4 regions of the Tessaracoccus lubricantis genome follow, and region 3 is predicted to be linked to each of the others. Evidence: riboswitches for the same ligand, from Rfam matches in the RefSeq annotation. Region 3 holds a riboswitch; each other region holds the start of a gene.
What was found. A riboswitch is a leader RNA that binds a small molecule or an ion and turns the genes downstream of it on or off. The one in region 3 is predicted to bind thiamine pyrophosphate.

Region 1 (7,390 bases), on a different contig from region 3:
ACCACGTCGACGGCGTGTTCTGTGAGTACTTCGTCATGCCCGCCCGCAACGTGTGGGTGCATCCCGCCGGGATGGACCCCGACGTCGCGGCGATCTTCGACCCGTTCGGCAACGCCGTCCACGCCGCGCTGCAGTTCCCCGCCCTCGCGGAGGACGTGCTGGTCACCGGCGCAGGGCCGATCGGCATCATGGCGGCGCTGGTGGCCAGGTTCCAGGGCGCCCGCAACGTCGTCATCACGGACCTGTCCGACGAGCGCCTCGAGCTGGCGCGCTCGCTGGGCATCTCGTCGACCGTCAACACCGGCCGCGAACGACTCGAGGACGTCTACGAGCGCTTCGGCATGGTGGAGGGCTTCGACATCGGGCTGGAGATGTCGGGCTCGGGCGTGGCGCTGCGCTCGATGATCGACAACATGACGCACGGTGGGCGCATCGCGCTGCTGGGGTCGCCGACGAAGGAGCTCACCGTCGACTTCGCCACCATCATCTTCAACATGCTCACCATCCAAGGCGTGACCGGGCGCGAGATCTTCGAGACCTGGTACGCCATGAACGCCCTGATCAGGTCGGGGTTGGACATCTCCGGCGTGATCACGCACCGCTTCCCGGCGGAGTCTTTCGCCGAGGCGTTCGCAGTCGCCTCCGACGGCAAGTCCGGCAAGGTGATCCTGACCTGGGACCACTTCTGACGCCCACCCCCCAACCACAGGAGCAGCCATGACCTTCCTCGACGACATCCGCAGCCAGCTGCAAGAGCTCCGCGACGAGGGGCTCTACAAGAACGAGGCCCCGCTCACGACGGCGCAGGCCGCGCACGTCGGCACCCTCGACGGCGACGTGATCAACCTGTGCGCCAACAACTACCTCGGCCTCGCCGACTCCCCCGAGCTCATCGCCGCCGCCAAGGACGCCCTCGACCGCTGGGGATTCGGCCTGGCCTCGGTGCGCTTCATCTGCGGCACCCAGACGCAGCACCAGGACCTCGAGGCCAAGCTCACCGGCTTCCTCCGCAAGGGCGCCGACGGGTTCGACACCATCCTCTACTCGTCGTGCTTCGACGCGAACACCGGCCTGTTCGAGACCATCTTCGGGCCCGACGACGCGATCATCTCCGACGAGCTCAACCACGCGTCGATCATCGACGGCGTGCGCCTGACGAAGTCGCAGCGCCTGCGTTACCGCAACCGCGACCTCGACGACCTGCGCGCGCAACTCGAGGCCGCCAAGGGCGCCCGGCACCGCGTGATCGCCACCGACGGCGTGTTCTCCATGGACGGCTACGTGGCGCCCCTCGACGACATCTGCACGCTCGCCGACGAGTACGGCGCGCTGGTCATGGTCGACGACTCGCACGCCGTCGGCTTCGTCGGCCCCACCGGGGCCGGCACCCCCGAACTGTTCGGCGTCACCGACCGCGTCGACATCCTCACCGGCACGCTCGGCAAGGCCCTGGGCGGCGCGTCCGGTGGGTTCACGTGCGCGCGCCAGCCCATCGTCGAACTGCTGCGGCAGAAGTCGCGGCCGTACCTGTTCAGCAACTCCCTGGCGCCCGCCATCACGGCCTCGGCCATCGCGGTGCTCGACCTCATCGAGTCGCGGCCCGAGCTGCTGGACCGGCTGCGCGACAACACCGCCCACTTCCGCCGTCGCATCGTGGAGGAGGGCTTCGAGGTGCCGGAGTCGGACCACCCCATCGTGCCCGTGATGATCGGCGACGCCGCGCTGGCCGCCCGGATGGCCGACGAGATCCTCGCCCGCGGCGTCTACGTGCGGGCGTTCTCGTTCCCGGTGGTGCCGCGCGGCAAGGCGCGCATCAGGACGCAGCTGTCGGCGGCGCTCACGCGCGAGGACCTCGACGCCGCGGTGACGGCGTTCGTCGAGGCTCGGGCGGCGGTGGCCTGAGTCAGGGTCCGTCGGAGGACACTGGTAGGGTCGACGGCGAAGCCGGGGTGCCCCGTCGTCGGGGCTGAGAGCACACCCGTACCACCTGATCTAGGTCGTGCTAGCGAAGGGAGCAACCCATGACCCGTATTGCCGAGACCCTCACCGGTGTCCGCGCCACCACGCCGCTGGTGCACTGCATGACCAACACCGTCGTGCCGGAGATCACCGCCAACGTGCTGCTGGCCGTCGGCGCCGCGCCGGCCATGATCGACCTGCCCGAGGAGGCGGAGATCTTCGCCGGGATCGCGTCGGCCCTGCTGATCAACGTGGGCAACGGCTCGGCGGAGCAGCACGCCGGCATGCGCCTCGCGGCACCCGCCGCGGCTGCGGCCGGCAAGCCGTGGGTGCTCGACCCCGTCGCCGTCGGCGGCCTGCCCGTGCGCACCCAGCTCGCCCGAGACCTGCTCGTCCACCGCCCCGCCGCCATCCGCGCCAATGCGTCCGAGGTGCTCGGGCTCGCGGGCACCTCCGCCGGGGGTCGCGGCGTCGACGCCACCGACGAGGTGGACGCCGCCGTCGACACCGCCCGCCAGCTGTGCGCCGACACCGGCGCCGTCGTCGCCATCTCCGGCCCCACGGATGTCGTCGTCTCCGACGGCCGCGTCACGCGCGTGACCGGCGGCCACGAGCTGATGCCGCTGGTGATCGGCACCGGTTGCGCGCTGGGCGCCACCGTCGCGGCCTGCCTCGCCGTCGCGGAGTCGGAGGCGGACCGGCACGACGCCGTGGTCGCCGCCCACGCACTGTTCGGCGCCGCCGGGCTCGTCGCCGCACGCGGCGCCACCGCCCCCGCCACCTTCCGCACGCTCTGGCTCGATGCCCTGCACACGCTGACGCCGGCCGAGGTCGAGGAGCTCGTCACCGTCGAGGAGGACTGATGCAGGCCCACAAGAAGCACGCCAAGCAGGTCGACTGGCGGCTGTACGTCGTCACCGACACCGAACTGGCCGGAGGGCCAGACCGCGTCCCGCGCATCGTCGAGCAGGCCGTGCTGGGCGGAGCCGGCGTCGTGCAGGTGCGCGACAAGCACATGTCGGAGGTGGACTTCCTCAAGCTGACGCAGTCGGTGGTGGACGCCACACAGCGGGTGTTCGACGCCACCGGCCACCGCGCCGCCGTGTTCGTCAACGACCGCCTCGACATCGCTGAAGACCTGGGGCTCCACTTCCACATGGGGCAGGCGGACGGCGACATCCACGAGGCCCGACGGCGGCTCGGCCAGGACCTCATGATCGGCCTGTCGATCTCCAACACCGAACAACTGCGCGCCGAGCTGCGCGACCAGACCGCCGACGTCCTCGGCCTGTCGCCCATCTGGAACACCACCACCAAGACCGACACCGAGGCGCCGCTCGAGCTTCAGGGTGCCGAGCAGATCGTGCGCGAGACGGCGGGCCGCGCCAGGACGGTCGCCATCGGCGGCATCAACCCCGTCAACGCCCGGTGGGTCATCGACACCGGCGTCGACGGCATCTGCGTGGTGTCGGCCATCATGTCGGCGCCAGACCCGTTGGCCGCCGCGAAGCAACTCATGTCCCTCTGGAGGACCAGATGACCACGCCAAGGATCGCCCTCAGCATCGCAGGCTCGGACCCGTCGGGGGGCGCCGGCATCCAGGCCGACCTGAAGACCTTCCACGCGCTCGGCGTCTACGGCGCGGCCGCGCTCGCGGGGCTCACCGTGCAGAACACGCAGGGCGTGCGCGATGCCCGGCCCGTGGACCCCGCCTTCGTCCGCGCGCAGGTCGAGGCCGTCCTCGACGACCTGCCCGTCGCCGCCACCAAGCTGGGCATGCTCTCCAACGCCGAGGTCGCCGGCGCGGTGGCAGACCTGCTCGACGAGCGCCGGGCCGACTTCGGCGTGGTGGTCCTCGACCCCGTCATGGTCGCTACCTCGGGCGACAAGCTCCTCCACGACGACGCCATCTCCGTGGTGCGCGAGCGCCTGATGCGCCAGGCCGACGTCATCACCCCCAACGTGCCGGAGGCCGCGGTGCTGCTCGGCACCGGCCCCGCCGTCGACGCCACCGGGGTGATCGCCCAGGCCAACGCGCTGGTCGCCGCCGGCGCCCGCGCCGCGCTGGTCAAGGGCGGGCATCTCTCCGACGCGCAGGTCACCGACGCCTTCGCCACCGCCGAGGGCGTGGCCATCCTCAGCGGCCCGCGCATCGAGTCGCGGCACACGCACGGGACGGGCTGCACGCTGTCGTCGGCGATCGCGGCGTTCGCCGCCCGCAACGGAGACTCCCCCCAGACGGGTGTCCGGCTGCCCTCCGTGGAGCAGGCCCGCGACTACCTGATGCGCGCCATCGACTCCGGCTCCCGCTGGACGCTGTCGCGCACCCCCACCCTGGGCCATGGCCCCGTCGATCATTTCGTCGACGCCCTCTGACCGAAGGAACACATGACCATCACGTGGAAGACCGGTGAGTTCAGCGCGCGCGCGTGGGACGCCACCGCCGAGATCCGCCGCCGCATCGATGCGCTGCCGCTGCTGACCGAACTCGCCGACGGCACCCTCGACGTCAACCGATTCGTCGAGTACCTCGTGCAGGACGACTTCTACCTGCGCGGCTACACCCGAGCCCTCGCCATGCTCGCCACCCGCGCCCCCTCACCCGAGGCCTCGGGCTTCTGGGCCACCAGCGCCGGCGGCGCCGTCGCGGCGGAGGTGGAGATGCACGCCGGGCTGATGGCAGACCCGGTGCTGGCCGGGGCGCCCAGGCCTGCCGTCGCCTCCCCCACCACCCGCGCGTACGTCAACATGCTGCAGACGATGACGGCCTACGAGCCGTACGCGGTGGGTGTCGCCGCCGTGCTGCCCTGCTACTGGGTCTACGCCGACGTCGGCGCCCGCCTCGCCGAGACCGCCTCCGCCGTCAAGGACCATCCGTTCGGGGCCTGGGCTGCGGCCTACGCCGACCCGGCGTTCCAGGACGCCACCCGTCAGGCGATCGTGTTCCTCGACGAGGCGGCCGCCGCTGCGGATGACGCCACCCGCGCGGCCATGCTGACGGCGTTCGTCGACGCCACGTACTACGAGGAACAGTTCTGGGCGAAGTCGTATCAGCAGGAGGCGTGGACCGTCTGACCCGCAACTTTTCCCTACGCCAGAAGGGGGTCAGGTGTGGATTATCCACACCTGACCCCCTTTGGCGTAGGGATATCTTCAGGGGCTCAGCAGCCGCCGAAGCTCACGTCCTCGGTGTAGGCCTGCGCCGAGATCTCGACCACCGCATCGGTGTCCTTCATGGGCGTGGTCGGGGCGTAGCGGGGGCCACCACCGTCGGGGTAGGGCTCGCCCTCGACGCGGAACTGCAACTCGCGGTCGCCGACCTTGACCGACCCCAGGTACTGCCACTCGCCGTGGTTCTGCTTGCGGACCTGCATGAAGTCGGAGCCGTAGATGGCCTTGATCTGCGCGATGGTCATGCCGACCTCCGCACCCTCGGCCGTCTCGATGCCGGGCTCGCGCACGGCGACGTCGGCCAGGTCGACCACGGAGATGCCGCGATCCACGAGCTCGGGCCCGTTGCGGAACGCCTCACAATCCTCGGTGGGGGACGGCACCACGTAACCCAGCCGCAGGAAGTTGCGGTAGGTGTCGGTGTACGCCTGGCTGGTGTACGGCGCGAACGTCAGCGGGCCGAGGCCGTCGACGGTGAGCTTGCTCTGGTCGAGCACGTGCGCCGGGATCGTGGTCACCGGGGCGACGGTGCCACCGGAGAAGCGGACGAGGTTGTTGAACACGAAGCCCGTCTTGCGTACGTACGAGTTGCCCTCCTTCGCGATGAAGTTGGTCTCGATGTACGAGCGGCAGGCGCCCCGGCCGGTGGCGGGGGTGTCGCATTCGGTGCGCCAGTCGTGCCCGGCACTGTGGAAGGTGCCCGTCGTGGCAAGCGGGTTGCCGGCCCAGTTCGCGCGGGGTGACGGCAGGTAGGTGAGGTTGTTGAAGTGCCAGTCGGTGTCGTTGACGAACCGGCCGTCACGGTAGACGACCTGCGTCGACCAGATCTGGGTGGTGCAGCGCACCACGGTCGACGAGTACATCTCGCAGTCGGTGATCCAGAGGCGACCGTTCTGGATGTGGCCACCCGGAGTCGTGTAGACGTCCGTGGTGTCGGCTGCCTGGGAGGGCTGGGTGACCAGCCCTGCGATGGCCAGCCCCGCGGCGGCTGCCGCGAAGGTGATTCGGCGGAGAAGCGACATTGCTGCGTCCTTACTGTTGCCGGGGCCATGCCCCGTGGATGTGTCCATCCTCGCTCGCGGAGGAGTCACTGGTAATACGTCGCAGGTCTGGATTCGGTTGCGGCCCCCGACGCATTTTGTCCCACCACGGGAAACGGCCGGCCCGTTGCCGGGCCGACCGATCCCCGGGATCACTCGATCACATCAGTTGGGGCGGGGGTTGCCCCGGTCGGGTGCGTCGAAGATGTTGTCGATGGGGCGGGCGCCGCGGGTGCGCTCCCCCAGCGGGCCCTCGGCCGCATCCGGGTAGCTGGCCGGGTCGTCGTCGACGTATTCCTCGTCGTCGACGTACTCGCCGTCGGGGCCGACGTCGCGGAGGCGCTCGTCGCGCAGGCGCTCGTCGTCGACGTACTGCTCGCCGCCGAGCGCGGCCTGGTCCTCGACGTAGGCGGGGTCGTTGCGGTAGGCGGGGTCGCCCTCGAGGTCGTCGCGGCGGCTGCGGAGGTCGTCCTCGTTGCCCATGCCGGGCGAGCCGAGGCCACCACCGGTGGCGCTGTGCGTCGCGTTGCCGAGGCCCGGCGAGCCCGGGCTCTCGTCGTCGCGGCGGACGTCGTCGTGGACGTGGGCGTAGGTGGGATCGGAGCGCTGTTCGCCGGACAGGTCGTGGTCGCGATCCCAGCGGCGGGTGCGGAGGCGGTCCGCCTCGATGACGGAGCTGTCGACCTGGTAGTAGCGGTACAGGTCGTCTTCCTGCGAACGGGAGATGTGCCCGTCCTCGTCCACGTTCGGGGCGTCCTTGACGGTGTCCTTGTCGGCGGCGAGCGTCAGGCGTTCGCCGTCCAGGGTGGAGCCGGCCAGCGGCGCGAAACTGGTGCGCAGCCCGAACAGGCCGGTGTTGACCGTCACCCACATGGGCTGGCTGGTCTGGTCGTCCAGGTAAACCCCGCTGACGCCGCCGATGCGTTCACCGTTGCGGTCGTAGGCCGTGGCCTCGAGCAGCTGGTCGATGTTCTCGTCGTGGTGCATGGTGTTGCTCCCTTCGTCCCCCGGCAGAACCTGAGCCGGTCCGTGAAACCGGGATACTCATCCAGCCTCTCTCAGCCCCGGGGAAGGGAAAACACCCCGAGGGAGGTGATTAGCACGCGCGGTACCGGTTAGCGTGCATTGGCGCCCCAGACACGCCGATGTGAGAAATGTGCACGTTCAAACTACTGTTGGGTCATGCCTGACATTGCGCAGATCAATGGGGGCCCTGAGCG
Region 2 (7,390 bases), on a different contig from region 3:
TCGTTCGGGCCGGGTTGTCGCCACCCTCACCGGTGCGAAGTTGGTATCGGCCCCTCGAGTCGAGTTCCGCGTCCAGCCCGGTGAGCACGTGGACGATCACCTCAACCACCTTGTCCCTGGCAATTCCCTCCACCTCGGCCATCGTGGCGAGGAAGTGGTCGCCGAACCGATGCGGGCGCAGCCGGAGTTCGTGCTTCTGCGCCGGCGGGATCATCCGTGCCCATGCGGCACCGATCTCGAAGTCCAGCTGGTCGGCGTCCCCCTCGAAGAGCCTGTCGACCGCGGTGACCGCCCCCTGCCTGCGCTTCAGCCGCTTCTGTGCCGCCCGGAGCCGCTTCCTGCTCTCCTGCAGCTGAAGCGTGAGCTCCTCGATCTCGTTCTCCGCCCTCCTGAGCCGCTTGATGATCAGCGCCTTCTCGCGCTGCTGCTCCGGAGTGAGCCCAGTGGACTCCTCGGCCCCTTCAGGCGCCTCGTCGTCCCCGGCTGGTTCCGCCTTGTCCACGGTCACCAGCCAGGGTGGGCCGCCGTCGAGCACCGACGGCGCGGGGACGGCCTCGGCAGGGTCCGCGGCGTCGAGCATCGAGAGGAGCCACTGGCCGGCCTCGGGTTCGCCGAACCACAGCGCCACCACGTCGCCGGCGGCCACGAGGTCGGCGACGGTGGCGCCATCCTCCGCGATGTCCTCCGCCCCCACGCGGCGGACCTCCCCCGGGAACAGCTCGACATCGCACCCGCCGCCGTCGACACCCACCACCCGGGCCAGCACCGTGTCGCCGTCCCGGTAGCCCGAGAGCGCGTCGACGGCCGAGCGCCGCATGCCGGTGACGTCGATGCGGCGCGACTCCGGGTCGAACGTGCCGACGACCCTCATCCCCTTGCAGAACAGCCGCTCCGCCGCGAGGTCGGGCAGGACGAGCTCGGGCCACAGCGTGCCGCCCATCTGTACGCCCGGGATGGTCACCAGCGCGCGGTCGCCGATGACGCCCTGCACCTCGCCCGTCACCACGCAGGGGGCTTCGGTGCCGGAGCCGAGCGTCAGCCCACCGCGGGCGGCCATCGAGAGCGCGTCGGAGATGAGTTGGCGGGTGACCTTCACCTTGTCGGAGGGCCCATAGGCGAAGCGCAACGGCGAGAGGTAGGGATCCGCCGTCCAGTCGTCGCCGATGGGATAGACGCGGGAGGCGCCGCCGTAGACCTGGCACTGGTCGGGCACGGCCTGCGAGAAGGCCCAGCTGGCTTCGGCTCCCGTGATCTCGGCGACATCCGCCAGGCCGGCGAGGTCGGCGCGCAGCTCCTCGGCGTCGACGTAGGCCGCGGCGGCGCCTGAGGCCCGCGTGATCACCACCACGGGCCGCTTCCGTGCCGGCGTCGTGAGGTGCGCCGCGAGCGCCGCGGCCGAGGCCGGGTCGTCGACGATGCGCACCCCGTCGGCTGGGGGCGACGGCGGCCCCGGCTTGGGCACCGTGCCCGGGCCGGCCGGGGCCACCCGCGGTGCCGGTGTCGCCGTCGGGGTTGCGGCGCTGAGGGCACGGCGGACGTCGTCGGCGATCCTCGACTGCATGGCGCGCCGCTCTGCCTCGTCGCGGCCGAGGTGCAGGGAGAGGGATCGTGGGTTGCTCTGCCAGCGGTCGCCGGGCGGGTAGACGCGGCAGGCACCGAGGAAGGCACTGGCCTCCTTCCCCACGGCGTCCGAGAGCGCAAACGTGAGGTCCTTCGAGGGGAGCGTGACGACGTCGATGTCGCGGCCGAACTCCCTGGCAAGGTCCGGTGCGGACACGAACGGCTGGTTGGCGCCGTCGGCCACGGTCAGCAGCACGACGGGGCGCGTCCGGCTCGAGGAGCGGAGGTAGGTGACGAGCAGGCCGACGTCGAGCCGGTCGCGCAATGCGACGGGGGCGTCTGTGGGGAACTGCATCGTGCCTCCTGTCCGGACATCCCCATCATCAAGGGTCGGGGCAGCCAACCGCGGCGGATATGGACAGCCCGCTCACTGACCCCGCTCTGTGGTTGACTCTCGGCATCCCACGGGTGCCCGGGCACGGGCTGAGATCAAGCTGATGCCGCTTGGACCGTCGAACCTGTCCGGGTCATGCCGGCGAAGGAAGAGAGATTCCGATGGAAATCCATCCGCAGCACCGTGCCGTCACCATCTCCGACGGGGACGTCCGCGTCCCCGTCACTGCCATCAGCCTGGCGGAGTCGCCGGGTGGCGTACCGAACGCCGACGTGCACGTCTACCGCACCTGCGGGCCCACCGCCGATCCCGTGGAAGGCCTGGCGCCCATGCGTCAGGAGTGGATCGACGCCCGCGGTGACACCGAGGCCCACGAGGCCCGGCCCCGCGACCTCGCCGACGACGGACGCGCCGCCGTCCGGCGAGGTGCCGCCTCCGAGCAGTGGCGCGGCCGCCGCCACGAACCCGTCCGGGCCCTGCCCGGCAAGCGCGTCACGCAGATGCACTACGCGCGCAACGGCATCATCACCCAGGAGATGCGCTACGTGGCGCTGCGGGAGGGGGTCGCCGTCGAGAAGGTGGTCGAGGAGGTGGCCGCCGGACGCGCGATCATCCCCTCCAACGTGAACCACCCCGAGAGCGAGCCCATGATCATCGGGCGCGCGTTCCTCACCAAGGTCAACGCCAACATCGGCAACTCGGCGGTGACCAGCTCGATCGCCGAGGAGGTGGAGAAGCTCACGTGGGCCACCCGCTGGGGCGCCGACACCGTGATGGACCTGTCCACCGGCGACGACATCCACACCACGCGCGAGTGGATCATCCGCAACAGCCCCGTGCCCATCGGCACCGTGCCGCTGTACCAGGCGTTGGAGAAGGTGGACGGCAAGGCCGAGGACCTGACGTGGGAGGTCTACCGCGACACGGTGATCGAGCAGGCCGAGCAGGGCGTCGACTACATGACCGTGCACGCCGGCGTCCTCCTGCGGTACGTGCCGCTGACCGCCGAGCGCGTGACGGGCATCGTCAGCCGCGGAGGCTCGATCATGGCGGGGTGGATGTTGGCGCACCACCGCGAGTCGTTCCTCTACGAGCACTTCGACGAGCTGTGCGAGATCTTCGCGGCCTACGACATCGCCTTCAGCCTGGGCGACGGGCTGCGGCCCGGCTCGATCGCCGACGCCAACGACGAGGCGCAGTTCGCCGAGCTCCGCACGCTCGCCGAGTTGACCGAGCGGGCGTGGGCGTACGACGTGCAGGTGATGGTGGAGGGCCCGGGCCACATCCCGCTGCACCTGGTGGAGGAGAACGTGCGGCTCGAGCAGGACTGGTGCCACGGCGCGCCGTTCTACACCCTCGGGCCGCTGGTCACCGACATCGCGCCGGGCTACGACCACATCACCTCGGCGATCGGCGCCGCCGTCATCGCCATGCACGGCACGGCGATGCTCTGCTACGTCACGCCGAAGGAGCACCTGGGGCTGCCGAACCGCGACGACGTGAAGACCGGCGTGATCACGTACAAGATCGCGGCCCACGCGGCCGACGTGGCGAAGGGCCACCCGGGTGCGCAGGTGCGCGACGACGCGTTGAGCAAGGCGCGGTTCGAGTTCCGGTGGCACGACCAGTTCGCGCTGTCGCTGGACCCTGACACCGCCATCGCGTTCCACGACGAGACCCTGCCTGCCGAGCCGGCGAAGACGGCGCACTTCTGCTCCATGTGTGGGCCGAAGTTCTGCTCGATGAAGATCACCAGCGACATCAGGGCGCGTTTCGGCTCCGGCGCCGACGCGGAGTCGGGCATGGCGGCGAAGTCGCGGGAGTTCCGGGAGAAGGGCGCGCAGGTCTACCTCGACATCTCCGAGGTGAGGACCGCCTGATCAAGGCGCTCAGGGCGGGCGGGCTGGCCAGCGGTCGGCCCGCCCGCACTTTTCTCTTCCTCAGCGGCGGGTCGGTGTGGATAATCCACACCGGGTGCCTTTTGAGGAAGAGAAATCCTGGGCGAGCCGCCTGAACGCGCTGCAGCGTTCCGTTTGGACCCCACCCAGAGGGCTCGCGGGCTACCCTCGTCCACCATGGGGGACGACAGCAGTGCTCAGTACGAGTTCAAGCGGTGGCGGCGGTACGGCAAGGACCGCCTGTACGTGACGAGGGTGGCCGACTCTGAGCAGGTGGGCTACTTCGACGTGGTGGCCGGAACCCACCACCCGGGGCAGCCTGCGCTGTCCGACGAGCTGACCGCCGCCGTCGGAGCATGGAGTCGCCCGGAGGGTGAGCCGAGCCCGAGCCCGGCTCCCGAGCCGGCCGCCCCCGGCCGGTCGAAGGACCCGGATGCCTCGCCGGCACCTCCCCCACCGACCGTCATCGACCTCGCCCACAACGCCCCCGGCATCTCCCTCCAAGCCCAGATCGACGCGGCGCACGCCGCAGGTCAGCGGGCCACCCTCCTTCGCCGCATCTTCCTCGGCAAGCACGCGCGCTCCCCCTGGGAGCGCGGTGCGATCGGCGAGCGGCTGGTCGCGGCCGAACTGCAGAAGCTCCAGGAGAAGGACCCGCGCTGGCTGTTCCTCCACTCCATCCCGGTGGGCGCCAACGACGCCGACATCGATCACCTCCTCATCGGCCCAGCCGGCGTGTTCTCCATCAACTCGAAGAACCACGCGGGGATGAAGGTGTGGGTGGGCGGCAACACGTTCATGGTCAACGGCGTGCGCCAGCCACACATCCGCAACTCGCGCCACGAAGCCAAACGCGCCGCGAAGCTGCTGTCGCAGGCGGCCGGCTTCGACGTCCACGTCCGCGGCATGGTGGTCCCCATCAACGCCGACGACTTCACCGTCAAGGCCCAACCCGACGACGTCACGGTCATCAACCGCAACCGCCTCCGCAAGCACCTGCGGCGACTCCCGGAACGGCTGCCCCAGCCCACCGTCGACATACTGTTCGAGCACGCGCGCCGCAGCACCACGTGGCTCGGGTGATCGCCCAGCACCACCCCGACGAGCACCTCGCGGCGGTACAGAACCTCTGCCGCAGGAGTTCGACCGCGCCGGCCTCCCCTGAGCCGTGCGGCGCACCTGGCCGGGTGCCGCCCTACGCTTGACCGGTGACCACGGAAATGATCGCGGCCCTTGCCGCAGGCGCACTCGCCCTCGTCGGCCTCGCGGGCATCGTGGTGCCGGTGCTTCCCGGCAGCTTGGCCATCGGCATCGGCGCGCTCGTGTGGGCCATCTGGGGAGGCTCCTCCTGGGGGTGGGTGGCGTTCGGCATCGCCGCAGTGCTCCTGGTCATCGGCGCCGTGAGCAGCTGGCTACTGACTGGCAGGTCCCTGCAGCAGCGTGAGGTGCCGAAGTGGCCGGTCGTCGTCGGCGTGGTTGCCGGCATCGTCGGCGTCTTCGTGCTGCCCGGCTTCGGGCTGCCGATCGGCTTCGTGCTGGGCCTGCTCCTGGCGGAGTGGTACCGGTTGCGCGACTTCCGCCAGGCCGTGGCCACCAGCCTGGCCACCGTCAAGGCGCTCGGGCTGGGCATCCTCGTGGAACTCGCCTGCGCCATGGTGGCCGTGGTGGTGCTGGCGATCAGCATCGTCACCGCTTGGTGACCATCGCCGACCCCAGCACCCCCGAGCACCACGGCTGGGGCGTCCGCCGGACGCCAAGCACCCTCAGTGCCGCGACGTCGTGGGCTCCTCCCGTCGGCGCAGGCGGGCCACCGCGACGGCGGCCGCGGTCAGCACCAACAGCCCTGCCAGCCCGGAAGCCGCGGCAAGGCCGTCACCGCCACCGGTGGACGGCAGGCCCGGCCGAACCGTCGGGGTCGTGGGCCTGACCGACGACGGCGTGCTCGGCGTCGGCGTGGCCGGAGTCGGCGTGCTCGGCGTCGGGCTCCCGGGAGTCTGCGTGGTGGGCGCGGACGGTGTCGGGCTGACGGGTGCTGCGACGACGTCGAGCGACAGGACCAGCGTGTCCTCGTCGCCGTCCGGGTCGGTGGCGGTGATGGTGACGGTGAACGAACCCGCCGCCGCGAACACGTGGCTCACTTCCGGCTGTTCCGAGCTGACGACCTCGACCACCGGCGTGCCGTCGCCCCAGTTGACGCGGTAGGTGATGAGCGCATCCGACGCCGACGGGTCATCGGCTCCCACCCGGATCGTGACCGGCTTGCCGGCGACGAAGGGCCCGACGGGCTCGTCGACGATCGCCAGCGTCGGGGCCGCATTGTCGACCCGCAACTCGACCGTCGACTCGGAGATGAGCCCGTCGACCTCGGCTCGGATCCCGATCTCATGGGTGGCGGGGCCGTCGTCGATGCCGAAGGCAACCAGCTCTGCCCACGTCAGGGTGACGACGGCGCCCGTGGCGTCGGTGTGGTCGCCGTCGCCGTCGAGGTCCCAGCCGATGGTGGCCGCCGGGCTGGAACCCGCCGCCGACAACGTGACGCCGTCGCCCTCCGAGATCGCCTCGGGCGTCTCGGCGGCGGCGATCGGCATGACGTCGATCCGGGCGCCCTGGGAGCTGGCTCCGAAGCCGCCGCTGGGCGCGTAGACGGCCGTGATGGTGCGGACGCCGGCGGGGAGCGTGGTGGTGAGTTCCGCCACGCCGTCGACGAGGGCGACCGTGCCCAGGACGGTTCCGGACAGCGTCGCCGTGGGGGACGCGGCGAGGACCTGGGCGGTCTGCAGCGCCGGCGTGCCTTCCAGGAACGTGACGGTTCCGGTCGGGGTGGAGGCGGGCGCCGTCACCTCGGCGCGCAGCGTCACGGGCTCGCCGTCGACGATGGTGGCCGGCGGGGTGAAGCTCAGGGTCGTGGTGCCGTCGACCACGACCTCGAGGGGCGTCGCAGCGCTGTCGGTCCAGTCGTCGGCGCCGGTGTAGCTGGCGGCGATGGTGTGGTTGCCGGTGGTCAGGCCCGGGACCGTGAAGGTGACGGTGCCGTCGCCAGCCGGGGTGCCCGCGGCGACGGGGGTGCCGCCGTCGACGGTGTAGGTGACGGTGCCGTCGGTGACCGGGCCGTCGGCGGCGGTGACCTGGGCGGTGACCTCGAGCTCGGCGCCCAGCGGGATGAGGGCGTCTGCGGACAGCGTCACCGCGGTGCCGGACTGGGCCGTGACGACGATCTCGTCCGCGGTGCTGTCGGTCCAGGCCCCCGTGCCCGTGTAGGAGGCACTGATGGTGTGGCTGCCCCGGGTCAGGCCCGGGAGCGTGAACGTGACGATTCCCTTGGTGTTCAATGCCTCCGCGGCGACGGGGGTCCCGCCGTCGACGCGATAGGTGACGGTGCCGGCGGTGACGGGTTCGCCGCCGTCGAGCACGGTGGCGGTGACGGTCACGGGGTCTCCGGTGTCGACCACCTCCGGGGCGGCCAGGGTGATGGCGGGGACGGTCTGGACCATCACGGTCGCCGCGGCGGCGGCGGAGTCGGTCCAGTGGTCGGCGCCCG
Region 3 (7,390 bases):
GCACGGTCAGCGCCATCGAGGCAGCGGCCTCCTCAGGCGATGACCGCACCCGGGCCGTGGCCCGGAGGCTGCTGTCCGACAGGGGGGCGGCTTCGCCCGACCATCAGGGGTAGGCGATGTCGACCCCGCTGTTGGGCAGGGTGACATGAGTCGTCAGACTGCGGGGGCGAGGTGGAAGGGCCCCATGGCGCACGAACGCCCCCGGTCGACGACCGGGGGCGTTCACGTCCTCCCTCAGGACGGGTTGTGCACGCGCTCCGCGAGGAAGCGCCGGGCGACGGCGGCCAGCGCCGCGTCGTCACCCTCGGCCACCCGGGCCAAGGCCTCGTCGGAGGCATAGCCCAGCTGGCCGAGCGCCGACACCGCGGCGAGGCGCACGTCGGCGTCCTCGTCGGCCGCGGCCCTCTCCAGGGCCTCGGCAGCGCCGTCGGCCTCCGGGCCACCGACGTAGCCGAGGGCCTCGGCGGCGTGCTCGCGGACCGCGGTCGAGGCGTCGCTCAGGCGCGCCACCAGGGCCTCGACGCCGCCCTGGCCCAGCTTGCGGAACGCGTCGCTGAGCGCGTCGCGCTGCCAGTCGTCGCCGTCGCCGAGGCGAGCGGCGAGGTCCTCGGCCGCCAAGTGGCCACCGGTGTTGGCGGCAGCACGGTAGGCCTTGAGCGCGACGTCCTTGTGCGGATCCGCCACGAGCCCGCGGACGTGCTCGAAGTGCTCGGGGTTGCCCACCTTGCTGACGACGTGCGCTCCGGTGAAGCGGACGTGCTCGGAGTCGCTGCGCAGCATGGCGAGGATCTCGTCGTTCGCCTCGTCGGCGTGCTGCACCACCGCCCAGGTGAGGTCCTCCTTCACCCGGCCATCGGTCTCGGTCTTGAGGTGCTCGAGGAGCGCAGGGACGATCGCGGGGTCCTTGAGGGACCCCAGGGCCAGCGCGGCCATCCGGCGGTCGGTCCCGACGGTCGAGTCGAGTTGCTTGATCAGGGTCTCCACGTTTCGTGTCATGTCATCGACGGTAAAGCCTCACGCCGCGTGAAGGTCAAGCCCCGCGAGCCGGCTGCCACTACGCTGTGGGCAAACCCGAGGACAGGGGACGCAATGCCGGACATGGCCATGATCACCCGGTTGGGCACGCTGCTGGTGCGCCACCTGGGCGCCTTCAGCACGCAGGGCTCCGAGATCCCGGGCGACGCCCCCGAAGCCCAGCGGACGGAGGAGGACGCCCGCAGCTTCACCCGGTCGCTCGAGGAGATGGGCCCCACGTTCATCAAGTTCGGCCAACTGCTCTCCACCCGCCAGGACCTCCTCCCCGCCGTCTACACCGAAGCGCTCAGCCGGCTGCAGGACGACGTCGAGCCCGTGCCCGTCGAAGAGGTCCGCGCGCGCATCGAGGAGTCGCTGGGCGCGCCGGTCAATGCGATGTTCGCCGAGTTCGACGACCGGCCGCTGGCCGCCGCATCGTTGGCACAGGTGCACCGCGCAGTGACGAAGTCGGGGCGCGACGTCGTGGTCAAGGTGCTGCGGCCCGGCGTGCGTGACAAGGTCCGCAGCGACCTCGACTCCCTGGCCGGGCTGGCGGACTTCGTCGACCGCAACACCCCCGTCGGCCCGCGGCTGGGGGCCGCGCGGATGCTGGCCCAGTTCCGGCGTTCGATGGCCGACGAACTCGACTACCGCAAGGAGGCCGCCAACCTGCGCCTGTTCGCCGAACTCGCCGAGGACGAGCGCGACATCGTGGTGCCCTCCCCCATCGCCGACTACTCCACCGACGACGTGCTCACGCTCGAGTTCATGCCGGGCAGGAAGATCACCGACCTGGGCAAGCTCGAGCTGCTCGACGTCGACGGCCCCGGCCTGGCCGGCTCGCTGTTCCACTTCATGCTGCGGGCGATGCTGGTGGACGGCATCCTGCACGCCGACCCGCATCCCGGCAACCTGTTCCTGACGCCCGAGCACCAGATCGCCATCCTCGACGTCGGCATGGTCGTGCGGCTCCCGTCGCGCGTGCGCACCTCACTCGTGAAGCTGCTGGTGGCCATCGGTGACGCCGACGGCGAGGGCGCAGCAACGGTGCTGGCCAGCATGGGGCACCCGCTGGAGGACTACGATGCCTCCGCCTTCCGTGACTCGGTCACCCACCTGGTCTCCGCCACCCTCTCGATGGGTTCGGAGCTGCAGGCGGGCAGCGTGCTGATGGAGTTGGCTCGACTCTCCGGCGAACACGGCCTCCGGCCCCCGGCCGAGATGACGCTGGTGGGCAAGGCGCTGCTCAACCTCGACCAGACCACCCAGCACCTCGACCCGGACTTCACGCCGATCGAGGCCATCCGCGCCAACATCCCCACCATCCTGCGCGCCTGGTTCACCCCCAGCGCGGCGCAGGCGCTGCTGGGCGGGCTCGAGGGCAAGCAGTTCATCGAGCGCCTCCCCCGCCGCGCCAACCGCATCCTCGACTCGCTGGCGGAGGGCGAGCTCGCCTTCACGGTCAAGGCGATCGACGAGGACCGCCTCCACATGGTGCTGCACCAACTGGCCAACCGCCTCTCGACGGCGCTGGTCCTCGCCGCGATCACCGTCGCGGCGGCGCTGCTGATGGTCGCCGACGTCGGCCCCGGCCTGTTCGGGTACCCGGCGCTGGGCGCGATCTTCTTCATCGTCGCCGCCGTCGGCGGGCTCGTCATGGTGCTGGGGATCCTCCTGGAGGACCGCCCGTCGCGCCGCCGCGTGAAGCGCAACGACCGCCGACGCAAACTCGACGACGACGCCCCCGTAGACTGACGTCCCGACGACAAGGAGATCAGGTGCCAAGGTCAGCCATCCGCCGCTACCTGCGGCTGCTCGCGCCGGGCACCCAGCTGCGCGGCGGCCTCGACCGCATCCTGCTCGGGCGCACGGGCGCGCTGATCGTGCTCGGCAACAACGCGCGGGTGCAGCAGGTCTGCTCCGGCGGGTTCCAGCTGGGCGTCGACTGCACCGAGCAGAACCTGCGCGAACTGGCCAAGCTCGACGGCGCGATCATCCTGTCCAACGACCTCACCCGGATCGTCGCGGCGGGCGTGCACCTCGTGCCCGAGGGGGACCTGCCGACGGCGGAGACGGGCACGCGGCACCGCTCGGCGGACCGCACCGCCCAGTCGGCCGGCGTGCCGGTGGTGACGGTGTCGGCGTCGATGAGCACCGTGTCGCTGTTCCTGGGCGGCCGACGCCACCCCGTCGAGACCGTGCCCCAGGTGATCAGCCGCGCCAACCAGACGCTCGCGACGCTCTCGCGGGTGGTCACGCGCCTCACCGACCAGCTCGAGCAGTTCTCGCAGCTGGAGATCGCCGACCAGGTCACGCTGCGCGACCTCACGCACGTCGCGCACCGGCTCGAACTCACCCGGCGGCTGTCCACCGAGATGCAGTTCCACGTCGACATCCTGGGCGTCGAGGGCCGGTTGGTGTCGCTGCAGCACGCCGAACTGGCCAGCAGCTTCGAGGGCGTGGCGGACCTGCTGACGGAGGACTACGCGCACAACCTGGCGGACCCGTCGGACTTCGACCTGCTCGCGCTGCACAACTTCACGCCCGAGGAACTGTTCAGCAGCGGCTTGGTCGCCGAGCGCCTCGGCTTCGGCTCCACCGCCAACCTCGAGCAGAGCCTCGGTACCCGCGGTGTGCGGCTCCTGTCCCGGGTCGGCCGGCTCCCCGCCCCCATGGTCACCAAGCTCGTCGGCCGGTACTCGCTGCAGGAGATGTTCGGGGCGTCGGTGTCGCAGCTGATGGAGATCGACGGCATCGGGCCCCGCCGCGCCCGCCTGATCCGCGACGCGCTGCTGCGGGTCACCGAATCGAACGGCGGTTCCTGAGCGGAGCGGCTGCGCTATGGTGGACGCCGAACACAGGGGAGCGCCACCGGGGCGCTGAGAGTGCGGGAGGCCGCAGACCCTCAAACCTGATCCGGCTAGCACCGGCGTAGGGAGTTGGGAATTCTCCTCGGCGTTGGCCGAGCCCTCCTGATGAAGGAGCGGACATGAAGTTCATCGCGCAATCGGCCGTGGCGGGCGTCGCCGTGCTGGCCCTCGCCGCCTGTGGCGGCGCCACCCCGGCCACGGAGTCCTCGGCCGAGGACACCACGCCCACCTCGTCGTCGACGCTGACCGTGGTGACCCACGAGTCCTTCAGCCTGCCGGACGAGCTCAAGGCCAAGTTCGCCGCGGACTCCGGCCTGGAGGTGACCTACGTGCAGCCGGGTGACGCGGGCACGCTGGTCAACCAGCTCGTCCTGACGAAGGACTCGCCGCTGGGCGACGTGGTCTTCGGCATCGACAACACCTACGCGTCCCGCGCGGCGAAGGAGGGCGTGCTCGTGGACTACGACCCTGAGCTGCCCGAGGACGCCGCGCAGTACGACGCCGAGGGCCTCACCCCCATCGACTTCGGCGACGTGTGCATCAACGCCGACAAGAAGTGGTTCGCCGAGCAGGGCGTGGCGGTACCCACCACGCTGGACGACCTGGTCAAGCCGGAGTACGCGGACCTCCTCGTGGTGACCAACCCGGCGTCCTCGTCGCCTGGCCTCGCGTTCCTGCTCGCCACCATCGGCGAGAAGGGCGACGGCTGGCTCGACTACTGGGCCCAGCTGAAGGCCAACGGCGTCAAGGTCGCCTCCGGTTGGACCGAGGCGTACTACACCGACTTCTCCGGGGCCGACGGTGCCGGCCCGCGGCCGCTGGTGCTCAGCTACGCCACGTCGCCCGCCTACACCGTCGACGGCGACGAGTCCACCACGGAGGCGCTGCTGGAGACCTGCTTCCGCCAGGTGGAGTACGCCGGCGTCCTGGCGGGCGCCCAGAACGAGGAGGGTGCCCGCGCCTTCATCGACTTCCTCCTCAGCCCCGAGGTGCAGGAGGTATTCCCCACCGAGATGTACATGTACCCCGCCCTGACCGAGACCACCCTGCCCGAGGAATGGGCGAAGTTCGCCCCGCTGGCCCCCTCCCCCGTCGAGGTGGCGCCTGACGAGATCGACGCCAACCGCGAAGAGTGGATCCGTGACTGGACCGAGGCCATGGGGTGAGATCCACCCTCGGCTGGCGGCTGGGATGGGCGCTGGCGGCGCTCGTCCCGGCCGCCTTCCTCGTCGTGTTCTTCGCGTGGCCGGCGGCCGCGCTGGTGCTGCGCGGCTTCCATGACGGCACCTCCTGGACGCTCGAGGGCTTCACCACGGTCTTCGGCTCGCGCCGCACGTGGGGTGCCATCGGGTTCACGCTCGGCTCGGCCGCCGTCTCGACGGCGGCCTGCCTCCTGCTGGGGCTGCCGGGCGCCTACCTCCTGTACCGCTGCAGCTTCCCGGGGCGCGACCCCCTGCGCGCCGTGATCACCATCCCGTTCGTGCTGCCGACGGTGGTCGTCGGCGTCGCGTTCGGCTCGCTGCTGCGCCCCGACGGCATCTTCGGCGGGCTCGACCTGGCTGGTACCCCCACCGCGATCCTGGCTGCCATGGTCTTCTTCAACTATTCGGTGGTGGTGCGCACGGTCGGCACGATGTGGTCGCGGCTCGACCCCCGCCTGGCCCAGGCCGCGGGCACGCTCGGCGCCTCGCCCCTGCGGACCCTGCGCACCGTGACGCTGCCGGCGCTGAGCCCGGCCATCGTGTCGGGGGCCTCGCTGGTGTTCCTGTTCAGCGCCTCGTCCTACGGCATCGTGATGGTGCTCGGCCAGACGCGCCACCGCACGATCGAGACCGAGATCTGGTTCCTCACCACCCAACTGCTCGACCTCCCGTCGGCCGCGGCCCTGTCCATCACCCAGCTGGTGATCGTGTCGGCCGCGCTGTGGTTGAGCGGCCGCGCGCAGGCCCGGATGACCCGCGCGCTGAAGCTCCAGGCGGCGGCCGACGAGGAGCAGGGCCTCTCGCTTGCCCGCGACGGCGCCGCGCTGGCCGTCACGCTCGCGGTCGCCGTCGTGCTCTTGGGGCTGCCGTTGGCAGACTTGGCGTGGCGGTCACTGCACCGCGGGGGCGACTTCACGACGGTGAACTACCTGCAGCTGGCGGCCGAGGGCGGGGCGGGCGTCAGCGTGTGGGAGGCGCTGCGCACCTCCCTGGTGACCGCGCTGGCCGCCACCGCCATCGCCGTCACCCTCGGGCTGTTCGTCGCGCTGGTGGCCTCCCGGCGCCCCCGGCGCCGGGTCGCGCGCTCGGGCCTGGCCGCGCTGGAGTCGCTGTTCCTGCTGCCGCTGGGGGTGTCTGCCGTCACGGTGGGCTTCGGCTACCTCATCACGCTCAACCGGCCACCGCTGGACCTGCGCTCGAGCATCGCGCTGATCCCGATCGCGCAGGCCGTAGTCGCCCTGCCGCTGGTGGTGCGCACCCTGCTGCCCACCCTGCGCGCCATCGATCCCCGGCAACTGGAGGCGGCCGCCACCCTCGGCTCCACCCCCTGGCAGGTGGTGCGCCGCATCGAGCTGCCCCACCTGGGCCGCGCGCTCGGCTTGGCGGTCGGCTTCGCGTTCGCCACCTCCCTGGGCGAGTTCGGTGCCACCAGCTTCCTCGCCCGGCCGGACAATCCCACGCTGCCGGTGCTGATCTTCCGGCTCTTCGGCCGGCCCGGCGCCGAGAACTACGGCGTCGCGCTGGCCGCGTCGGTGGTGCTGGCAGGATTGGCAGGAGTCACGATGGCCGCGGCCGAACGCCTGCGGCCGAAGGAGGTCGCCGCGTGGTAACCGGTCTGGAAGTACGGGGCGTCACCGTCCGCTACGGCGACACCGTCGCCGTCGACGACGTCAGCCTGCACGTGGAGCCCGGCACGGTCGTGGCGCTGCTCGGCGCGTCAGGCTCGGGCAAGTCCACCCTGCTGCGCGCCGTCGCCGGCCTCCAGCCGCTCACCTCAGGCGCCATCGCGTGGGACGGCGAGGACCTGGCGCCGGTGAAGGTGCACAAGCGCAACTTCGGGCTCGTCTTCCAGGACGGCCAACTGTTCCCGACGATGGACGTGGCCCGCAACATCGCCTACGGCCTCGGCAAGCTGCCCAAGGACCAGCAGCGGGCGCGGGTCGCGGAGATGCTGGAGCTCGTCGGCCTCGCCGGCTACGGCGACCGCAAGCCCACCGAACTGTCCGGCGGACAGGCGCAGCGCGTCGCGCTCGCGCGCTCCCTGGCCCCGTCACCACGGGCCATCCTGCTCGACGAACCGCTCTCCGCGCTGGACACCGGCCTGCGCCGCCGACTCGCCGACGACCTGGCGCGCATCCTCCGAGAGACGGGCACCACCGCCGTCCACGTGACGCACGACCACCAGGAGGCCTACACCGTCGCCGATCGCGTGGCCGTCCTCCACGAGGGCCGGCTCCTGCAGGTCGACGCGCCCGAGGCGCTGCGCGAGCGGCCGCACAACCGTCAGGTGGCGGCCTTCCTCGG
Region 4 (7,390 bases), on a different contig from region 3:
CGAAGGTGCCCAGCATGAACACGATCACCATCACCACGATGATGTCGGGGCGCCCGGCCAGGTAGCGCAGGCCGTCCCGTGCGGCGCCCCTCGCCTCGACGTGCGGCGCGGGGTGCAGCTCGTCTGCCCGCATCAACCACAGGGCGCCGATGAACGCGAAGAAACTCAGCCCGTTGATCAGCAGCGTGGGGCCAACGCCGACGGCGGCCACCAGCACGCCGGCCAGGCCCGGGCCGACGAGGCGCGCCCCGTTGAACGACGTGGAATTGAGCCCCACGGCGTTCGGGAGGAGCCGCGTGGGCACCATCTCCGAGACGAAGGACTGGCGCGCCGGGTTGTCGAACGCCGTGACCGCGCCCGTGAACAGTGCGAAGACGTAGACGTGCCACAGCTGCACCGTCCCGGTGGCCACCAGGGCCCACAGCGCAAGCGCGGAGGCGGCCAGCGCCAACTGGCTGACGACGAGCACCCGGCGCTTGTCGAACCGGTCCACGACGGCGCCCGCATAGGGGGCCAGCACCGGGATGGCCAGGAACTGCAACGCCGTCACGATGCCGAGCGCGGTGCTCGAGTTCTCGGTCAGCTCCGTGAGCACCAGCCAGTCCTGGCCGATGCGCTGGATCCACGTGCCGAGGTTGCTCACCAGGGCGCCGAGGAAGAAGAAGCGGTAGTTGCGCACCGCGAAGGACGCGAACATCTTCCAGCGGGTCTCAGGCATGCGACACCTCCAGCAGGAGGTCGGCGGCCTTTCTCAGCAGGGCCAGCTTGTCGTCGTCCAGGGAGTCGATGTGCGCGAGCATCCACATGTCGCGGTGCGCGATGGTCTGCTGCACCACGTCGTCGCCGGCCCGGGTGGACTGGATCAACACCTGGCGGCCGTCGTGCGGATGGGGCTGCTTCTCGACGAGGCCCCGCTCGCACAGCGCGTTGAGCGTGCGCGTCATCGACGGCGTGCTGACGCGGTCGTGTTCGGCGAGCTGGGTGGGGGTCTGGGGGCCGACGCGGTTCACCCGGGCCAGCACGGAGAAGAGGTGCGGCGCCAGTTCGCTGGTGGACTCGAACCGGACCCGGCGCGCGATGCGCTGGCAGGCGAGTCGGAGGTCGTTGGCGAGGGCGGGTTTGTCGAGGGGCTGGTCGGCGCTGCCTGGCGCGGTGGGGGTGGGATTCGTCACGGTTTCCTTTCGCGGGCCGGACGTTACCCTAGCTCATTACCTCAGCTAATCAAAATTGCATCATCCCTTGTCCGAAACGAAAGACGCTGGTGGCCCTGCGCTCGGATGAGGGCAGGGCCACCAGCGTGGCTTGGTGTGAGGGTGCCTAGGCGGACTGGTCCTCGGCGTTCGGCGCGGGCTGGTGGCTGAAGCTCGGCGGCTCGTCGCCACCGGCCTCCTCGTCGGCCTCCGCCATGGCGGCGGTCTCGTGCACCTTGCCCTTCGAGTGGTGCGTGGGGGCGTAGACGACGTACAGCTGAAGGGGCTCCTCGCCGGTGTTGATCACGTCGTGCCACGTGCCGCACGGCACCTGGATGGACCAGCCGTCCTCGACCTCCTGCTCGTAGTCGAGGTTGTCCTTGCTGGGCCCCATGACGCACTTGCCCTTGCCGGCGTCGATGCGGAGGAACTGGTCCGTCTCGGGGTGCATCTCCAGCCCGATGGACTCGCCCACCGGGATGGACATGAGCGTGACCTGGAAGTACTTCCCGGACCAGGCGACGGTGCGGTAGTTGGTGTTCTCGCGGGTGGCGGTCTCGATGTCGAACGTGTTGGGCTTGGGCCCGTTGTCGGTGATCTTCATGTTTCCTCCTACCCACGTCAGACTAGCCGTCCGGGCCGCCCACGTAGTCTGGGAAGCATGAAGCCGCTCGCCCGCTTGCGCTCGTTGCTGGGCCGCACCCTGCGCTCGCGCGTGGCGGGCGAGGACGCCGACGCGAAGGCCAAGCTGATCTGGGGCGCCGAGGGCCAGCGCTGGCACACCCCCGACGACGTCATCTGGCACGTCAACGGCGACGCGGCGATGTACGTCGGCGGCATCCGCGCCCTCCTTGTGCAGGCGCTGCATCCGGCGGCGATGGCCGGCGTGGCCGGGCACTCCGGGTACCGGTCGGATCCGTGGGGCCGCCTGCAACGCACCTCCGAGTTCATTGCCATGACCACCTACGGACCCATCCCGTCCGCGGAGGCGCTCATCGACCGCATCCGGGCCGTGCACGAACGCGTGCGCGGCAAGACCGATGACGGCACGCCCTACCGCGCCTCCGACCCCCACCTCCTGGCATGGGTGCACATCGCCGAGACGCAGAGCTTCCTGGCGGCCTTCCAGCACTACGGCGACCGCCGCCTCACGCCGGAGGAGACCGACGAGTACGTGGCGCAGGCCGCCCCCGTCGGCGAGATGCTCGGCGCCGTGGACCTGCCCCGCACGGAGGCGGAGCTGCTGGCCGCCATCGAGGGGTTCCGGCCCGAGCTGCGCGCGTCCGCAGCCGCGCTCGACACCGTCGACTTCCTGCTCAGGACCCCGCCCGTGCCCTGGCCCGCGCGGCCGGGCTACTGGATGCTGGCCGCCGGCGCCATCGCGACGCTGCCCGCATGGGCCCGCCGCGAGCTGAAGCTGCCGTCGGGCCGCTGGTTCGACGTGCTGGTGGGCCGCCCGCTGGGGCGGTTCTCGACGGCGATCGTGCGCTGGGCGCTCACGCCCGAGAGTCGCCGCGACCGCCTGGGCGCGCCGCCCCGCGCGTGAAGCCCCGGAGGATCTCCCCGACGACGGCCGCCGGGTCTTCGGCGCCCATCACCGCCCGCACCACGGCGACTCCTGCCACCCCGGTGCCCGCCAGTGCCTCGGCGTCCGCCGGCTGCACGTCGCCGATCGCGACGATGGGCAGCCGGGTGGCGGCCACCATCGGCGGGTATCCCTCGAGGCCCACCGGCTGGCGGCCGGAGTCCTTCGTGGGGGTGCGGCGGAAGGGGCCCGAACCGAGGTAGTCGACGACTCCGGCCAGCTCGTCCGCGGCCCGCACCATTGCCAGCGTCCCGGTGGTCAGGCCGATGACGGCGTCCGGCCCCAGCAGCGCACGCGCCGCGGCGGGCGGCAGGTCGTCCTGCCCCAGGTGCACGCCGTGCACCCACGGCGACTCCTGCATCGCGGCGAACGCGACGTCCGCCCGGTCGTTGACCACCACCCTCGACGCCGGGTTGGCCCGGTGCACCGCGCGGCCCACCTCCAGCGTCAGGCGCAGCAGCTCGCGCGCCGGCAGGAACTTCTCGCGCACCTGGACGACGCCGGCCCCGGCGCCTGCCGCCGCGGCCACCTTGGCCACCACGTCCGGCCCGTGGCCGGTGGTGACCACGTAACAGCGCAGGTCGATCATGCCAGGGCCCTCTCCTCGACGGCGTGGGGGTCGACGGCGGCCAGCGCGTCCAGCAGCGCCACCTTGAACGAGCCGGGCCCGGCTGCCGCGCCAGCCGCGTCCTCTGCGGCGACGCACAGCCACGCCGTCGCCGCGTGCGCCGCCTCGAACGGGTCCGCGACGGCGGCGCAGGCCGCGGTGAGCGCGCCCAGCGTGCAGCCGGTGCCGGTGACCCGCGTGAGCAGCGGGTGCCCGGCCGTCACCGCGACGCTGCGCTCACCGTCGGTGATGAGGTCGCGGGCCCCGGAGACCGCGACGACCGCGTGCGTGGCCAGGGCCAGCAGGTGGGCCGAGTGGGCGGCCTGTTCCGGGACGTGGACGGTGTCGGCGCCGCGCCCGCCCGTCCCGGCCCCGGCGAGGTTGAGGATCTCCGAGGCGTTGCCGCGGATCACGGCGGGCCGGTGCGTCAGGAGGTGGCGGGCCAGTGGGGTGCGGACGGGGGCGAGCCCCACCGCCGTGGGGTCCAACACCCAGGGCGTGCCCAGCTCGCGAGCCCGCGCCGCCGTCGCCGGGATGCCCGCTGCGCCATCTGTGGAGAGCGTGCCGAGGTTGACGAGCAGCGCGTCGGCGGCCTGAACCATGACGGGGGCCTCCTCGAGCGTCTCGGTCATCATCGGCCGTGCGCCGGCGGCCAGGACCGCGTCGGCGACGAAGTTGAGCGACACCGCCGCGCTCAGGCAGTGCACCAGCGGCGCCCGCTCGCGCACCGCCGCGATCACGTCGGCGATCATGGCCGCCCCTGACGCGAGGACACGGCCTCGAGGTCGTCGTCGATGTCCGCCGGCCGCAGCGCCGGGCCGAGCGCGCCGCACACCGCCACCAGCGTGCCGCCCAGCACCATGAGGGCGAGCACGGCGGTGTCGCGGCCGAGCCAGCCCTCGAGGGTGGGCAGGTAGAACGGGTACAGCGCAGGGATGACGATCGACAGGCTGTAGGCGGTGCCGTAGCCGGTGGCGCGCACGGCGGTGGGGAAGCGCTCCGACAGGTAGGCGCCGATCGGGCCGTACGCGGTGACCGTCAGCACCTGGAGCGCGACGGCGCACGCCGCGACCAGCCACACGGCGGGGCCGCTCATGATGGCCAGCCACAGCAGCGGCGCCGACACCGCGGCCACCACGCCCCAGATGATGAAGAACCGGCGACGCCCGAGCAGCGTCGACAGGTGCCCGGTGACGCCCATCACGATGGCCTGCCCGACGGCGGCGCAGCCCATCACGACGCTGACGCTGGTGGCGTCCAGGCCCACGTCGGTGCCCAACCGGGGGGTGAGCATGATGACGGTGGTGTTGGTGAGGAACCACAGGCCGCTCATGAGGCCGAACATCTGCCAGAACGAGCGGGCGTGGGTGCCGCTGAGCACCTCGACGAGGCCGAGCCTGCGCCGCGTGGAGCGGTTGCGGTGGAACACGGGGGCGTCGGTGACGTGGACGCCGTAGTACATCAGCATCGCGACGGAGGCGAGGCCGCCGGCGGCGAACGACGCGCGCCAGCCCCATGCGGCGTAGGCGTCGGGGCCCAGTGCCACCAGCAGGACGCCGGTGGTGAAGGCGATGGTGGCCTGCGCCCATGGCGCCATCGACATGATCAGGCCTGAGTAGAGCCCCCGGCGCCGCGGCCTGGACCACTCCATCGCCAGGGGGATGGCAGCGGAGTACTCGCCGGCGATGAACACGCCGCCGAGGAAGCGCAGCGCGATCACGATCAGGATGGCCGCGCCGCCGATCACCTCGTGCGTGGGCACCGCGGCGATGCCCAGGGTGCAGGCGGCGGTGCCGGCGATGGCCACCTTCGTGGTGGTGGTGCGGCCCAGGCGGTCGGCGATCTGGCCGAACACCATGCCGCCGATGGGGCGGCCCAGCAGCATGGCCATGACCACGATGGCGCCGGTGGTGGCCGCGGCGTGTGGACCTGCCAGCACGGGGAGCGCCGGCACCAGCGCCACGAGCGGCAGGAAGATGTGGAGCTGGTCGACGTAGTTGCCGAGGACGCCGCCGCGGAGGGCTGCGCGGCCCTCGGGCGGCAGCGCCGCGGCCGGGTGGGTGAGGGGGGTGGCAATGGTGTGCGTCATCACTAACTTCCTTCGCCGGCATGACCCGGACAGGTTCGGACGGTCCGGGCGGCATCAGCCCCATCTCAGCCCCCTGCCGAGGGCACCCGTGTGGATGGCCAGCACCTTAGCCCACGAAGCGACGGTGCCAAAGGAGGTAGCCGGGAGTGAGACTCCGTCGTAGCGTGGAGGGACCCGAGCAGGAGGTCGACATGACGCCCAGGGCATGGAGTGACAAGCGCGAGCGCCAGTACGAGCACATCAAGGAAGGCCTCGAGAAGCGTGGCGAGAGTGAGGACACGGCCGAGGAGATCGCCGCCCGCACCGTCAACAAGGAACGCGCCAGGGCAGGCGAGGCCAAGGAGTCGAGCAAGCTGTCCAGGGAGGACATCTCGTCGGGCCGACGCGGTGGCCTGCGCTCACACAAGGGCCCGGGCGGCCGCACCCGGGACCAGCTCTACGAGGAGGCCAAGCGCAAGAACATCGAGGGCCGCTCGAAGATGAACAAGGCCGAGCTGCAGAAGGCCGTCGACGCCAAGTAGCTCAGCCGGCGTCGCGGACGTCTGCCAGCACCTTCTGGCCGAAGTCTGCGCGGTTGACCAGCGCCAGGATCTTGGCCGCGGCGTCCTCCGGCGTGCTCAGGCGGCCCTTGTCCTTCATCGCCCGGAACCGGTCACGCGCCGGGAAATCCGTCGCGCGGATGTGTTCCTGCATGTCGGTATCCACCACCCCGGGCGCGATCGAGGCGACGCGCACGCCGTCGAGGCCCTCCTCGGCCAACGTCAAGGCGTGCATGTCGACGGCGGCCTTGGAGGCGCAGTAGGTGCTCCACGTGCTGTGCGCGGCGCGGGCGGCGCCGCTGCTCACGTGGACGACGCGCAGCGGGGTGCCCTCACGGCGCAGCCGCACGACGGCGTCGGTGAGGATGAGGGGCGCCGTGACGTTGATGGTGACGCACTGTTCGATCTGGGCGGGGTCGAGCGTGCCGACGAAGCCGATGGGCGAGACCGCCCCGGCGTTGTTGACGAGGATGACGTCTGAGGCGTCCGCCAGGAAGGCCGCCAACGCGCCCGAGCTGATCCATTCGGTGAGCGCCGACGGCTGCCCGAGGTCCACCCGTTCACCCGCCGAGCGCGAGACGCCCAGCACGACCCAGCCGTCGGCCTCCAACTGCGCGGCGATCGCGGCGCCGAGGCCCTTGCTGTGGCCGGTGACGATGGCCTTCTTGGACATGGGGATCCTTTCGTCAGGTGACGCGGCTTACGGTACTCGGCGCCGCCGACACCCGTTGTGGTGCGCGTTAGGATTCTGCGCATGACCCGACTGGACGCCTGGCTGTGGGCGGTGCGCGTGTACAAGACACGCTCGCTCGCCACGACGGCGGTGCGCGGTGGCCACGTCAGGGTCAATGACCTGCTGCCCAAGGCGTCGCAGCACGTGGTGGCCGGGCAGGTGATCCGGGTGCGCAAGGACCAGGAGGAGAAGATCCTCGAGGTGGTTGACGCCACGCTCGCCAAGCGGGTGGGTGCGCCGCTGGCGCAGGCGGCCTACATCGACCGCACGCCCGAGCGGCCGCCACCCATCCCCGAGATGGCGGGGAAGGTGGCGGTGCGGGACCGCGGCGCCGGCCGCCCGACGAAGCGTGACCGCCGGGCGATCGAGCGGCTCCGCGGCCACTGACGGGGCTGCGTTCCCTGAGCCAGCCGCCTGCGACTGTTCGAAGCGCCCCGCGTTCCCTGAGCCAGCCGCCTGCGGCTGGTCGAAGGGCCCGTCACTCGCCGGCCAGCAGCGCCTGCTCGGCCTCCTTCGTCCACACGCCGTTGTTCAGCTTGGCCGCCACGTGCGGCAGCTTCTCGGGCATGTCCACCAGCCGCGTCAGCCCCAGGTCGTGCAGCATCGGGAAGACCATGATCTTGCCGCCGCTGGTGCGGTTCATCACA

Region 1: another riboswitch for thiamine pyrophosphate. It lies ahead of thiM (hydroxyethylthiazole kinase); the one in region 3 lies ahead of ABEA30_RS02330 (thiamine ABC transporter substrate-binding protein).
Region 2: another riboswitch for thiamine pyrophosphate. It lies ahead of thiC (phosphomethylpyrimidine synthase ThiC); the one in region 3 lies ahead of ABEA30_RS02330 (thiamine ABC transporter substrate-binding protein).
Region 4: another riboswitch for thiamine pyrophosphate. It lies ahead of ABEA30_RS04735 (MFS transporter); the one in region 3 lies ahead of ABEA30_RS02330 (thiamine ABC transporter substrate-binding protein).

The regions. Positions count from the first base shown of each region.
Region 1 covers NZ_BAABLV010000013.1:78,422-85,811, forward strand. Annotated here, with positions in the region: gene tdh (L-threonine 3-dehydrogenase) at 1-689, shown strand, start outside; gene ABEA30_RS04260 (glycine C-acetyltransferase) at 718-1,902, shown strand; TPP riboswitch at 1,936-2,031, shown strand; gene thiM (hydroxyethylthiazole kinase) at 2,022-2,822, shown strand; gene thiE (thiamine phosphate synthase) at 2,822-3,499, shown strand; gene thiD (bifunctional hydroxymethylpyrimidine kinase/phosphomethylpyrimidine kinase) at 3,496-4,335, shown strand; gene ABEA30_RS04280 (TenA family protein) at 4,348-5,034, shown strand; gene ABEA30_RS04285 (hypothetical protein) at 5,121-6,152, opposite strand; gene ABEA30_RS04290 (PRC-barrel domain-containing protein) at 6,336-7,157, opposite strand; gene ABEA30_RS04295 (glycogen/starch/alpha-glucan phosphorylase) at 7,353-7,390, shown strand, end outside.
Region 2 covers NZ_BAABLV010000010.1:554-7,943, forward strand. Annotated here, with positions in the region: gene ABEA30_RS03215 (hypothetical protein) at 1-1,915, opposite strand, end outside; TPP riboswitch at 2,015-2,121, shown strand; gene thiC (phosphomethylpyrimidine synthase ThiC) at 2,116-3,834, shown strand; gene ABEA30_RS03225 (nuclease-related domain-containing protein) at 4,030-4,935, shown strand; gene ABEA30_RS03230 (DUF456 domain-containing protein) at 5,061-5,552, shown strand; gene ABEA30_RS03235 (beta strand repeat-containing protein) at 5,616-7,390, opposite strand, start outside.
Region 3 covers NZ_BAABLV010000008.1:74,467-81,856, reverse strand. Annotated here, with positions in the region: gene ABEA30_RS02350 (HEAT repeat domain-containing protein) at 1-113, shown strand, start outside; gene ABEA30_RS02345 (HEAT repeat domain-containing protein) at 235-996, opposite strand; gene ABEA30_RS02340 (ABC1 kinase family protein) at 1,090-2,769, shown strand; gene disA (DNA integrity scanning diadenylate cyclase DisA) at 2,793-3,839, shown strand; TPP riboswitch at 3,864-3,969, shown strand; gene ABEA30_RS02330 (thiamine ABC transporter substrate-binding protein) at 4,004-5,050, shown strand; gene ABEA30_RS02325 (ABC transporter permease) at 5,047-6,696, shown strand; gene ABEA30_RS02320 (ABC transporter ATP-binding protein) at 6,690-7,390, shown strand, end outside.
Region 4 covers NZ_BAABLV010000016.1:34,289-41,678, forward strand. Annotated here, with positions in the region: gene ABEA30_RS04705 (MFS transporter) at 1-718, opposite strand, end outside; gene ABEA30_RS04710 (MarR family winged helix-turn-helix transcriptional regulator) at 711-1,172, opposite strand; gene ABEA30_RS04715 (cupin domain-containing protein) at 1,318-1,794, opposite strand; gene ABEA30_RS04720 (oxygenase MpaB family protein) at 1,852-2,736, shown strand; gene ABEA30_RS04725 (thiamine phosphate synthase) at 2,687-3,364, opposite strand; gene thiM (hydroxyethylthiazole kinase) at 3,361-4,134, opposite strand; gene ABEA30_RS04735 (MFS transporter) at 4,131-5,471, opposite strand; TPP riboswitch at 5,462-5,571, opposite strand; gene ABEA30_RS04740 (plasmid stabilization protein) at 5,636-5,992, shown strand; gene ABEA30_RS04745 (SDR family NAD(P)-dependent oxidoreductase) at 5,994-6,683, opposite strand; gene ABEA30_RS04750 (RNA-binding S4 domain-containing protein) at 6,765-7,130, shown strand; gene ABEA30_RS04755 (alcohol dehydrogenase catalytic domain-containing protein) at 7,222-7,390, opposite strand, start outside.